Lichenicola cladoniae: one gene and its partner. The protein of the gene in region 2 interacts with the protein of the main gene of each other region in a pairwise test. Links are inferred from orthologs where the notes say so. Each region holds a gene or a part of one and is shown on either strand. Other genes may lie near its edges.

Region 1 (5,070 bases), 900 kb from region 2 along the record:
CGCCTCAATCTTGACCGTCAACTGGCGGAAGCGCGTGCACAGGTCCAGGCGGCTGCACTGGAACTTGGATGGAAGCAGCGGGAGGCCGACCTGCTCACCCTGGCCGAAAAGAATCGTCAGGAAGTCTACCGCGAAGCCGCCATCGAGCGGCTGGGGCTGAGACGTGCTACCGACGATCTCCCTCCGGCAGAAATTTCGACAACCCAGGATATCCTACAGGATCAAAACAATGCATCCGGTTGACCCGCCCCCGGACGGCATCGACGCCTCCGGCGAGGGCGCCGGTGAAGAGCCGGCCGTCTACCTGCGACTTTATGTGGCCCGGTCCACGCCCAACTCGGTGCGCGCGGAACGCAATCTGACTACCGTGCTCGCGTCCCTGAAGCACGAGCGCGTGCTCCGTTTCCTGGAAGTGATCGATGTGTTCCTGCAGCCCAGGCGCGCCGTTACCGAGGGTGTCATCGTCACTCCGACGCTCATCGGGCTTTGCGGCGACAAACGGATCGTGCTGATGGGAGATCTGGCCGACCGGAGCCAGCTGGAAGGCGTTCTCGCAGGACTGTCGAAGGACTGACACACCGGCTGCGGGGTCACGCAGGCAGCAGTCCGGCAGTCTGAAGCAGAAGCGTCACGTTCAGGATCGACACGAAGGCCACCATGATCGAGGCCATGACCAGGGTCCGGCCGTTCATGCGGAACCGGCCCATCACCCGCCTGTCTCGGCTGATCATCAACAGGGTGATCATCGGCAGCGGCAGCACGAAGCTCAGCACCACCTGACTCCACAGCAAGGCGCTGGTCACGTTGGCGCCGAGCGCGATCACGATGAACGACGGCAGCATCGTCACCAGCCGGCGGATCCAGATCGGGATTCGGAAGCCGACGAACCCCTGCATCACCACCTGACCGGCCATCGTGGCCACCAGCGAACTCGACAGGCCCGACGCCAAAAGCGAGATCAGGAAGATCAGCGCGGCCGCGCGGCCGAGCAACGGCGTCAGCGTGTGGTAAGCGCCTTCCAGGCTGTCGATCTCGGCGTGGTTGCCATGGAAGCAGGCGGCCATGACCACCATTGCCATGTTCACCAGCCCGGCGATGGTCAGCGCGAACACCACCTCGCGGTTCGAGAACCGGACCATGCGGGCCCGCTCGGTGTCGTTGTGCAGGACGACCCGGTTCTGGGTCAGGCTCGAATGCAGGTAGATCGCGTGCGGCATGACCGTGGCGCCGACCAGGCCGATGCACAGGGTGATCGCGGCCGGATCGGGAATGCTCGGCACAACGCTGTGATACAGCACCGCTCCCCAGTCGGCCGGCGCGATCAGCAGCTCGCCGAGGTAGCTGATGCTGATCGCCGCGACCAGGCCGGCGATCACGATCTCCAGCGGTCGGAAGCCGCGCTTCTGCATGTTGAGCAGCAGCAGTGTCAGCACGCCCATGGTCGACATGCCGACCAGCAGGCCCACATGCAGCAGCAGCGACAACCCGACCGCACCGCCGATGAATTCGGCGAGGTCGGTTGCCATCGCTGCCGCCTCGGTGAGCAGCCACATCGCCATCGTCACCGGGGTCGAGAAGCGGTCGCGCGACAGTTCGGCCAGGTTGCGGCCGGTGACGATGCCGAGCCGGGCCGCCTGTGCCTGGAAGAACATCGCGATCAGGTTGGCCACCACCACGACCCAGAGCAGCGCGTAGCCGTAGCGGGCACCGGCCTGGATGTTGGCGACATAGTTGCCCGGATCGACATAGGCGACCGACGCCACGACAGCCGGCCCCATCAGCGGCAGCAGGCTACGGATGCCATGGCGCCGACCGCTGAGGGTTTCGCCGAGGGCATGCTGGGTCCGGTCGGTCAGGGTCGGAGAGGTGGCGATGAGGAGAGACTTTCCGGAAAAGGGAACCAGCCGCGATGAGATCGTGTACACCAAGTGTAGCCTCGGCTACAATTCGGTCAACCGCCCCGAATGGCGTTATCGTGCCGCCGACATGACAAGCCCGCGACACCCGGCACTGCAGCACGACAAGGACGGCGAGCGGCCCGTGCTGGCGGAACATCATGACCGCGCGCGGACTGCACAGACGCGCGTGCTGCTGGAGGACTATGTCGAACTGATTTCCGATCTCGCCGGCGAAGGCCAGGCGGTCGGCCCCAGCTCGCTGGCGCGCCATCTCGGGGTCAGCCACGCCAGCGTCATCAAGAGCATCGGCCGGCTTGGACGCGAAGGGTTGGCAACTACCCTGCCCTATCGCGGCGTATCCCTCACCGAGACCGGCCAGGCCATGGCGGCCCGTGTCCGGCGTCGGCATCGGGTCGTCGTGGCGTTGCTGCGTGCGGTCGGGGTGCCGGAAGCCGAGGCAGAGGCCGATGCCGAGGGGATCGAACACCATGTCTCGAACGCGACGCTCGAAGCGTTCGAACGCTTCCTGACGGCGTCGCAAAAGCCTTGCACACGCGCAATTGATCCCGATTGAGCGAGCATCGCAGTTAATACATCACGAGATAACCGTGATGGTTGAAATTATAGTGAGTGGCGCACGCACGCAGCGTGGTTCGATGTGAACCGTTTCAACGCGCCCGCATGAAGACCGGATCTTCACTCAGCCTGATCGTGGTAGCGCACTGTTCTTTACGCCGACAATCTGACCATATTTCGGGACAGGCACCTTGTTCCTGAACCGTGTGCTGATCGTCGAGGACGAGGCGATGATCTCGATGATGATCGAGGATTGCCTGGATCATCTCGGCTACGATGTCGTCGCGGTCGCATCGCATCTCGATGACGGGCTGGAAAAGGCACGCACGCTGGACATCGACGTCGCGGTGCTCGACGTGAATCTGCATGGAAAGCTCAGCTATCCGATCGCGGAGATGCTGGTGGACCGACATATCCCGTTCATCTTCGCCACCGGATACGGAAGGGCCGGGCTGCCGGAAAACCTTCGCAACGTGCTGGTCGTGACCAAGCCGTTCCGCGAGCAGCAACTGGCCGACGCGCTGCGGGCCGCGACCGCCGGGGCATCGACCAGCGGGATGGATCCGCTCGCCAGGTAGATCGGCCGGCCTGTTCAGGCAGGCGTCTCGGGGCTGCTGATCATGATGTCGGCCGGGCGGCTGTTGGCAAGCACCAGCCGCACGTTCGGGAGGTCGTTCCCTTCCATCTTGGTGACGATCGCCGCCTCGTCATAATCGAACCCTGCCCAGCGCTCGAGCAGTCGTTCTACCAGTATGTCCTCGGTGACATCGAGCATGACGGTCAGATCGAACAGCGGGCCGAGATCCCGCCAGCCCGGCTGGTCCAGGAGCAGGTAGTTTCCTTCCGCCAGGATGATGCGGGCCGATGCCGGGACGATACGGCCGCCGGCACGCGCGATCTCGATCGACCGGTCGAACACCGGCACCGCGATATCACGTCCGTCATCGGCGCGCAGACGTTGCAGCATGGCGCGGAACCCATCCAGATCGAATGTGTGCGGCGATCCCTTGCGGGCGCGGTCGCCACGTGCGTTCAGCACCATGTCGTCGAAATGATAGCCATCCATCGGCAGGATATCGGCATGACCGGGGCGCACGGCATTGATCCGCTCCTTGAGCGTCTCGGCGGTCGTCGACTTGCCGGAACCGGGAGCACCGGCGATCGCGATGATCCGGCGCGACGCCGACTGTTCGGCCAGGACCCGCTCGACCAGGGACGAAACGGTCAGGTGCTCGGACATTGTTTCGTGCTCCATGCCCGATGCGGCTCGAATCGGGTGGCAGACTTCATACGATCACATCGGGATCGCCGCCACCGGCTGGATCGGGATGCTGATCTCGACCCGCAGACCCGGCTGGTTGTCGGTTTCGGTCAACGTTCCGCCAAGCTGCTTGACCAGCCCATCCATGATCCGGGAGCCGAAACCCATCTGGTGCGAGCTTCGGCCGATGCCCCGGTCCGCTACGACCATGCTGACATGCGTCGGCGTCCGATCCAGCCCGACCCGGATCGGGCCCGACGCACCCGCATAGGCATATTTGTTGGCGTTGATCAGCAACTCGGTGAGGACCAGTCCGAGCGTGACCGCCCAGTCGGCGGGGATCATGACCGCATCGACGTCCAGGGTGAAGTGTCCCATCCAGTCCTGGCCCATGAACGCGAAGGTGTCCGCGCAGAGCTCCCGGACATAATGGCCGGCATCGATCCGGTCGATCGTGTCGCCGCGATACAGGCGCCGATGTACCAGTGCCACCGCGGTCAAGCGCCGCCGCGCCTCTTCCAGCGCGGCGTGCAGGCCGGGATCGGTCGATGCGCGCGACTGCATGGCAAGAAAACTCGAGACCAGGCCGAGGCTGTTCTGGACGCGATGATTCACCTCGCCGATCGCCAGCTCCTTCTGCAGCAGCAGCAGGTCCTTTTCCAGCAGGATTCGGGTCAGCCGCTGGTTGAGCTCCCGGGTCCGGCGGTTGTGCTGCACCTCCAGCAGCACCGCCCGCAGCCTGGTGGCGGCCTCGACCTCCGCGACCGACCAGGGCCGTGCACGGCCGCTGACGGTTTCCGACCAGTCGGCGAACGACGCCCGGGGCGTCAACGGCGCGGCATGATCGGTTTCGGCTGGCTTGTGTGGATTGCCGGCCCAGTTGACCGTTTCTAGCCGCTCGGCCCTGAACCAGCACAGCAGCCAGGGCTCGTCGGCGGACAAGGTGATCGCCAGCAGGCCACTGCCGAATTTCTGGAACCGTTCCGCCTCAGGATAGGTTTTTGCAAGACTGGCACTGGCGAAAACTGGCACCAGGCTGCGCGCGATCAGCCAGACCGCCAGCTCGCGCAGCTCGTGCTCGGCGGGGCAATGGCCGGTGCTGACCAGCTCGTGCCCGCGCAGCACGGCGACGCCATCGCCGTTCATCATGCGGCCGACCTCGTCGAGATGGCTCGAGAGCACGGTCTCGAGCGGGCCCTCCTCGGACAGCACCGCGACGATCTCGTCCTCGCAGGCGCGCAGCCGGATCCGCTGGAGATAGCCTTCCGCCTCCTCCTTCGCCTTGATCTGCAGGGCGAGATTGCCGACCAGCGCCCGGCAGGTGATGCGGACATC
Region 2 (4,975 bases):
TCAACTCCGTCCGAACGCCAGGTCTGGATCGATTACGCACGTGGGATCGGCGTTATACTCGTCGTGTTCGGCCACTCCCTGCGTGGGATCGTCAAAAGCGGAGTATTTTCCAACCTGACGCTGGCAGGATGGATGGACTACACGGTGTATGCTTTCCATATGCCGCTGTTCTTTTTCCTGGCCGGTCTCAATGTCCAGCACAGTCTCCGACGAGGAAACCAGGCCTTTCTCGTCAACAAAGTCTGGACGATCGCCTATCCCTACTTTCTCTGGTCCGTCTTGCAGGGCTGCGTCATCATCATGCTGGCGCATGACGTCAACACCCCGATGACGTTCACCGACCTTGCCAAGATCTGGTATCAGCCGATCGGGCAGTTCTGGTTCCTGTATGCCATCATGATCTGCCATGTCCTCGTCGTGCTGCTGCCGTCGCGGCTGACCCTGATCGGTATCGCGTTTGCTGGTTTCGCAATCTACCAGGCCGTTCCGATACCGACACAGTTGTCGATGACGCTCTACGATCTTCCTTTCTATGTTGCGGGCCTCTACGGACCAGCGATGCTCGCGCGCTGGCAGCCCGATCGTATCCGCGGCTGGACCGTTGCGGCGCTGGTCTGGTTCGCCTTCGCGCTGATGGTCTGGGCCGGCGGGACGCTCTCCGGTCGAGACCCGGTAAGCCTCCTCTCGCTGCCAGCATGCATCACGGGAATTGCCGGCATCGTGCTGGTCTGCAAGGTGCTGGATCAGCGTGGGCATCGCTGGCTGGCAGGCGTGGGCGTCATGTCGATGACGATCTACGTGTTGCACGTCATCGCCGGATCGGGTGCGCGGGTAATCATGCTCAAGCTGCATGTCGTGGCGGACCCGTGGCTTTACCTGGTAGTCGGCACCAGTGCCGGGGTCATGATCCCGGTCGGCATTCACCTGGTGATGAAGCGGCTGCATCTTCTGGCGATGTTCGGTCTCGCGCCGCCGGTCAAAACCCGTACGACCCGGATGGCGGTATCGACCTGATACGATCGAACGACAGGAGCCTGTCGACGCCGGTATCAGGCCCGTCTGTCGACGCCGGTATCAGGCACGTCTGTCGACGTGGCGCGCCGCCCGGTCGCCGGCCCACTGCAGCGCCGAGACCAGGACGATCAGGATTGCCACCACGGCGATCATCACGTTGGTCTCGAACCGCTGGTAGCCGTAGCGGATGGCCAGGTCGCCGAGCCCGCCCGCGCCGATCGCGCCCGCCATCGCCGAAGCGCCGACCAGCGTCACCAGCGTCAGCGTGAAGCCGGCGATCAGCCCGGGCAACGCCTCCGGCAGCAGCACCTCGCGGATGATCGAGAGCCTGCTCCCGCCCATCGCCTGCACCGCCTCGACCAGGCCCTGGTCCACCTCCCGTAGCGAAACCTCGGCCACACGGGCGAAATACGGTGTCGCCGCGAGCGATAGCGGCACGATCGCCGCCTCGGTGCCGATCGATGTGCCGGCAATCAGCCGTGTGAGCGGGATCAACGCCACCAGCAGCACGATGAACGGCAGCGACCGGACCGCATTGACCAGTCCGCCCAGCACCCGGTTGACCAGCCGCATCGGCTTCAGGCCATCGGACGCAGTCACCACCAGCAGGATCGCCAGCGGCAGGCCGAGCAGCAGCGAAATCACCCCGGACGCCAGGGTCATTTCCACCGTCTGCCAGAGTGCCAGCGCGATCTGGTCAATCAGGTAGGACGACATGGCCAAGCCTCCGCAACGAGGTTTCCGTCGTGTCGGCGCCGAACCGGCGCAAGGCCGCCTCGGCCTCGTCGGCCCGGTCCGAGGGCACGGCGAGGAACAACGCACCGATCGGCTCCTGTCCGATATGGGTGACGCCGCCTTCCAGCAACGTCGCCTCGATCCCGGTTTCGGTGGCCAGCCGGGCAATCATCGGCAAATGCGCCGCGTCGCCGCCGACCCCCAGTTCCAGCACCGCGTGGCTGCCGGCGGCCGGCTCCGGCGTCAGCCGATCGACCAGGAAGCCGGGGAGGGACGGGCGCTGGTCACGCAGCAGGCTCCGGGTAGCCTCGTTCATGCTGCCGGCCTCGACATGGGCGAACAAGCGCGCCGCCGGAACATCCTCGACCAGGCGACCAGCCTCGAGCACCAGCACGCGGTCCGCCACCGCCCTGACCACGCTCATCTCGTGGGTGATCAGCATGATGGTCAGGCCGAGCCGCGCGTTGATGTCGCGCAGCAGCGCCAGGATCGAATGCGTGGTTTCCGGATCGAGCGCCGAGGTCGCCTCGTCGCACAGCAGCAGCGCCGGGCTCGCGGCCAGAGCGCGCGCAATGCCGACACGCTGCTTCTGACCGCCGGACAGTTGCGCCGGATAATGCCCGGCCCGGTCCGGCAACCCGACCAGCTCCAGCAACTCCGTGGTGCGGCGCGCGCGATCGGCCCGTGTCCAGCCGGCGATCTTGAGCGGCAACGCGATGTTCTGCGCCGCGGTCCGTGACGACAGTAGGTTGAAGTGCTGGAACACCAGCCCGATGCGACGCCGCCGCGCCCGGAGCGCCGGTTCGCCGAGCTGCGCCAGGTCCTGCCCATCGAGCACGATCCTGCCTTCGTCCGGCCGTTCCAGCCCGGCCAGGCAGCGCAGCAGCGTCGACTTGCCGGCGCCGGACCGGCCGATGACCCCGACGATCTCGCCATGCCCGACCGAGAACGATATGTCCGCGATCGCCGGATGGCCGCCGAAGCGCCGTGTCACCCGCTCGAAGCGGATCAGGGCAGGCGCTTCATCCATGGAGGCGCTTCAGAACGATGGCAGGATGGCGCCCTTGAAATGCGACGCCAGGAAAGCGGCCATCTCGGGCGATTGATACGAGGCCAGCAGCGTCTTCATGCCGGCCCGGTTGGTGTCGCCGGCACGTACCGCGATCATGTTGGCATAGGGATTGTTCTCGCGCGGCTCGCGGATCAGGGCTGCGGCCGGATCGAGGCCGGCGCTGACCGCGTAGTTGGTGTTGATCGACGCCATCGCCACGTCGTCGAGTGCCCGCGGCAACTGCGCGGCATCGAGCTCGATCAGCCGCAGATGTTTGGCCGACCCGGTGACATCGGCCAGCGACGGCAGCAGGCCGCGCCCCGGCGCCAGCGCGATCAGCCCATGCGCTGCCAGCAGGTTCAGTGCCCGCCCCTGGTTGCTGGGGTCGTTCTGCACCGCGATCCGTGCGCCATCCGCCAGCGCGTCGAGCCTATGGAGCTTCTTCGAATAGATCCCCATCGGCTCGACATAGGTCAGCCCGAGCGGGACGATATGGTAGCCGCGCGCCTGAATCTGGGAGTCGAGGAACGGCTTGTGCTCGAATGCATTGGCATCGATATCGCCACTCGCCAGAGCCTCGTTCGGCAGCGTGTAATCCTCGAAGGTCACCAGCTTGAGCGTCAAACCATGCGCTGCCGCGATCCCGCGCGCAGCTTCGGCGATGTCCTCTTCCGGTCCGGACATGATCCCGACCCGCAAGGACAGCGGCGCGCTGTCGGCACGCGCGTGCAGCGCCGGCATGGCCAGGCCGGCTGCAAGTCCGAGGAGGGTGCGTCGATGCATGCGGAGAGCCGCCTTCGTGATCTACGTCGGGATGCGCGTATATATGTGAATCACAGCGGCGCCAATAACCGTGAGCCCGCCCTGTGCGAAGGATGGTTGATAACGTCACGCGCTTCGAACATGAAGCACGTCGAGCATGGGCGCCACGTCTGGCAGCAGGGAGAGAAGCACGATGGGCGTCGATACAACGATCTATCGCGAGGCAATGTCGCGGCTTGGCGCAGCGGTCAACGTCATCACCACAGGCGATGGAGTCAGCCGTCATGGGCTGACCGCGTCGGCGGTCTGCTCCGTGACCGACGACCCGCCGACCCTGCTCGTCTGCATCAATCGCAGTTCTCGCTCGCGGGCCGCCTTCATCGAGGGTGGTCCGATCTGCGTGAACACCCTCGCCCACGCCCAGCGCGACATATCGGTCGCGTTTGCCGGCAAGCTGGACATGGAGGAACGCTTTACCGAAGGCGTCTGGACCACGCTGGTCACCGGCGCCCCGGTGCTCGAGCAGTCGCTGGTCTCGTTCGATTGCCTGGTCTCAAGCGTTGTCGAGGTCGGCACGCACAGCGTCATCTTCTGCCACGTGCAGGACATCCGTCTCGGCGACCCGGCAGCGGCGCTGGTCTACTTCGCCCGCGCCTACCACGGCCTTTCCCACGTTTGAATGCTACTGTGCCGGCGATCCGACGCGGCTCTCTGCGCTTCCGGTGCTCACGGCCGGGAGGCCGCTCCGCTCCGGTTCTCGATAGCCACGACGGGCGCTCCCCCAAGGGGAGCTCTCACTCGGCACAGCGCATTGGGCGAACTCGGTGCCGGAAGGGTGCCGGGGAGGTAGTCCTCGCTCGATCCCCTGGCTGTGTCAGGGGATCGTGGGGACGATGCGCCAGCCGTGGTCGAACTGGGTGATCGTGTAATGTTGGGGGCGTAGCAGGGACTCGGGCTGGGTCGGGGTGCTGCCGTAGGCGGGGTTCTTGATGCGCTGCCAGACCGAGCAATAGGCGGTGTTCGGCTTTGGGCCAGGGTCGGTTCGCACGGCGTCGCGTACCAGGCCGAGATAGGCGAGGTCGCTGCTCCTGTCGGCGTTGTCGATATAGTCTAGGACATACGGGTTGTCGCAGCCGCGGGTGGCGCAGCCGGACAGGGTTGCCACGGTCGCGGCGGCGAGCAGAATCCTGGGCAGGGTCGTCGGGTGGCGGCGGTTCATGTCGGGGCACCGGGGTTGCGCTGCTGCAGCATCCGGGTGAGGAGGCCGACCCGTCTTGGGGCTGCCGGCTTCGGCGGCATGGGCAGGGGTTCGGCCAGCAGGTCCAGATGATCGGTGCCGCGGGCTGCATGTTCGGCCATGATCGCATTCGGCTCGGCGGTGCGCAGGCTGCCGTCCGGCATCACGATCCGTAG

Evidence for each region. Proteins that work in one complex are often made in the same cells at the same time.
Region 1: the proteins of HN018_RS20540 (region 2) and mntR interact in binary tests that used the Escherichia coli proteins (3 or more experiments, as listed by UniProt). The link is inferred for Lichenicola cladoniae from one-to-one orthologs.

What each region holds. Positions count from the first base shown.
Region 1 is NZ_CP053708.1:3,624,036-3,629,105, forward strand. What follows is about bases 696-3,694. They hold mntR (manganese-binding transcriptional regulator MntR), read left to right. Parts: upstream 696-1,917; coding sequence 1,918-2,472; downstream 2,473-3,694. Other genes in these bases: HN018_RS16410 (Nramp family divalent metal transporter), read right to left, coding at 696-1,925; HN018_RS16420 (response regulator), read left to right, coding at 2,666-3,052; HN018_RS16425 (nucleoside triphosphate hydrolase), read right to left, coding at 3,067-3,694. In the rest of the region: circadian clock protein KaiC, read left to right, coding at 1-243; HN018_RS16405 (circadian clock KaiB family protein), read left to right, coding at 230-574; more of HN018_RS16410, read right to left, coding at 591-695; more of HN018_RS16425, read right to left, coding at 3,695-3,714; HN018_RS16430 (histidine kinase dimerization/phosphoacceptor domain -containing protein), read right to left, coding at 3,769-5,070.
Region 2 is NZ_CP053708.1:4,526,037-4,531,011, reverse strand. Bases 746-3,649 are described here. They hold HN018_RS20540 (methionine ABC transporter ATP-binding protein), read right to left. Parts: upstream 2,780-3,649; coding sequence 1,712-2,779; downstream 746-1,711. Other genes in these bases: HN018_RS20535 (MetQ/NlpA family ABC transporter substrate-binding protein), read right to left, coding at 2,789-3,583; HN018_RS20545 (methionine ABC transporter permease), read right to left, coding at 1,075-1,731; HN018_RS20550 (acyltransferase family protein), read left to right, coding at 746-1,014. In the rest of the region: more of HN018_RS20550, read left to right, coding at 1-745; HN018_RS20530 (flavin reductase), read left to right, coding at 3,756-4,241; HN018_RS20525 (hypothetical protein), read right to left, coding at 4,437-4,781; HN018_RS20520 (FkbM family methyltransferase), read right to left, coding at 4,778-4,975. UniProt on the Escherichia coli protein: Part of the ABC transporter complex MetNIQ involved in methionine import. Responsible for energy coupling to the transport system. It has also been shown to be involved in formyl-L-methionine transport.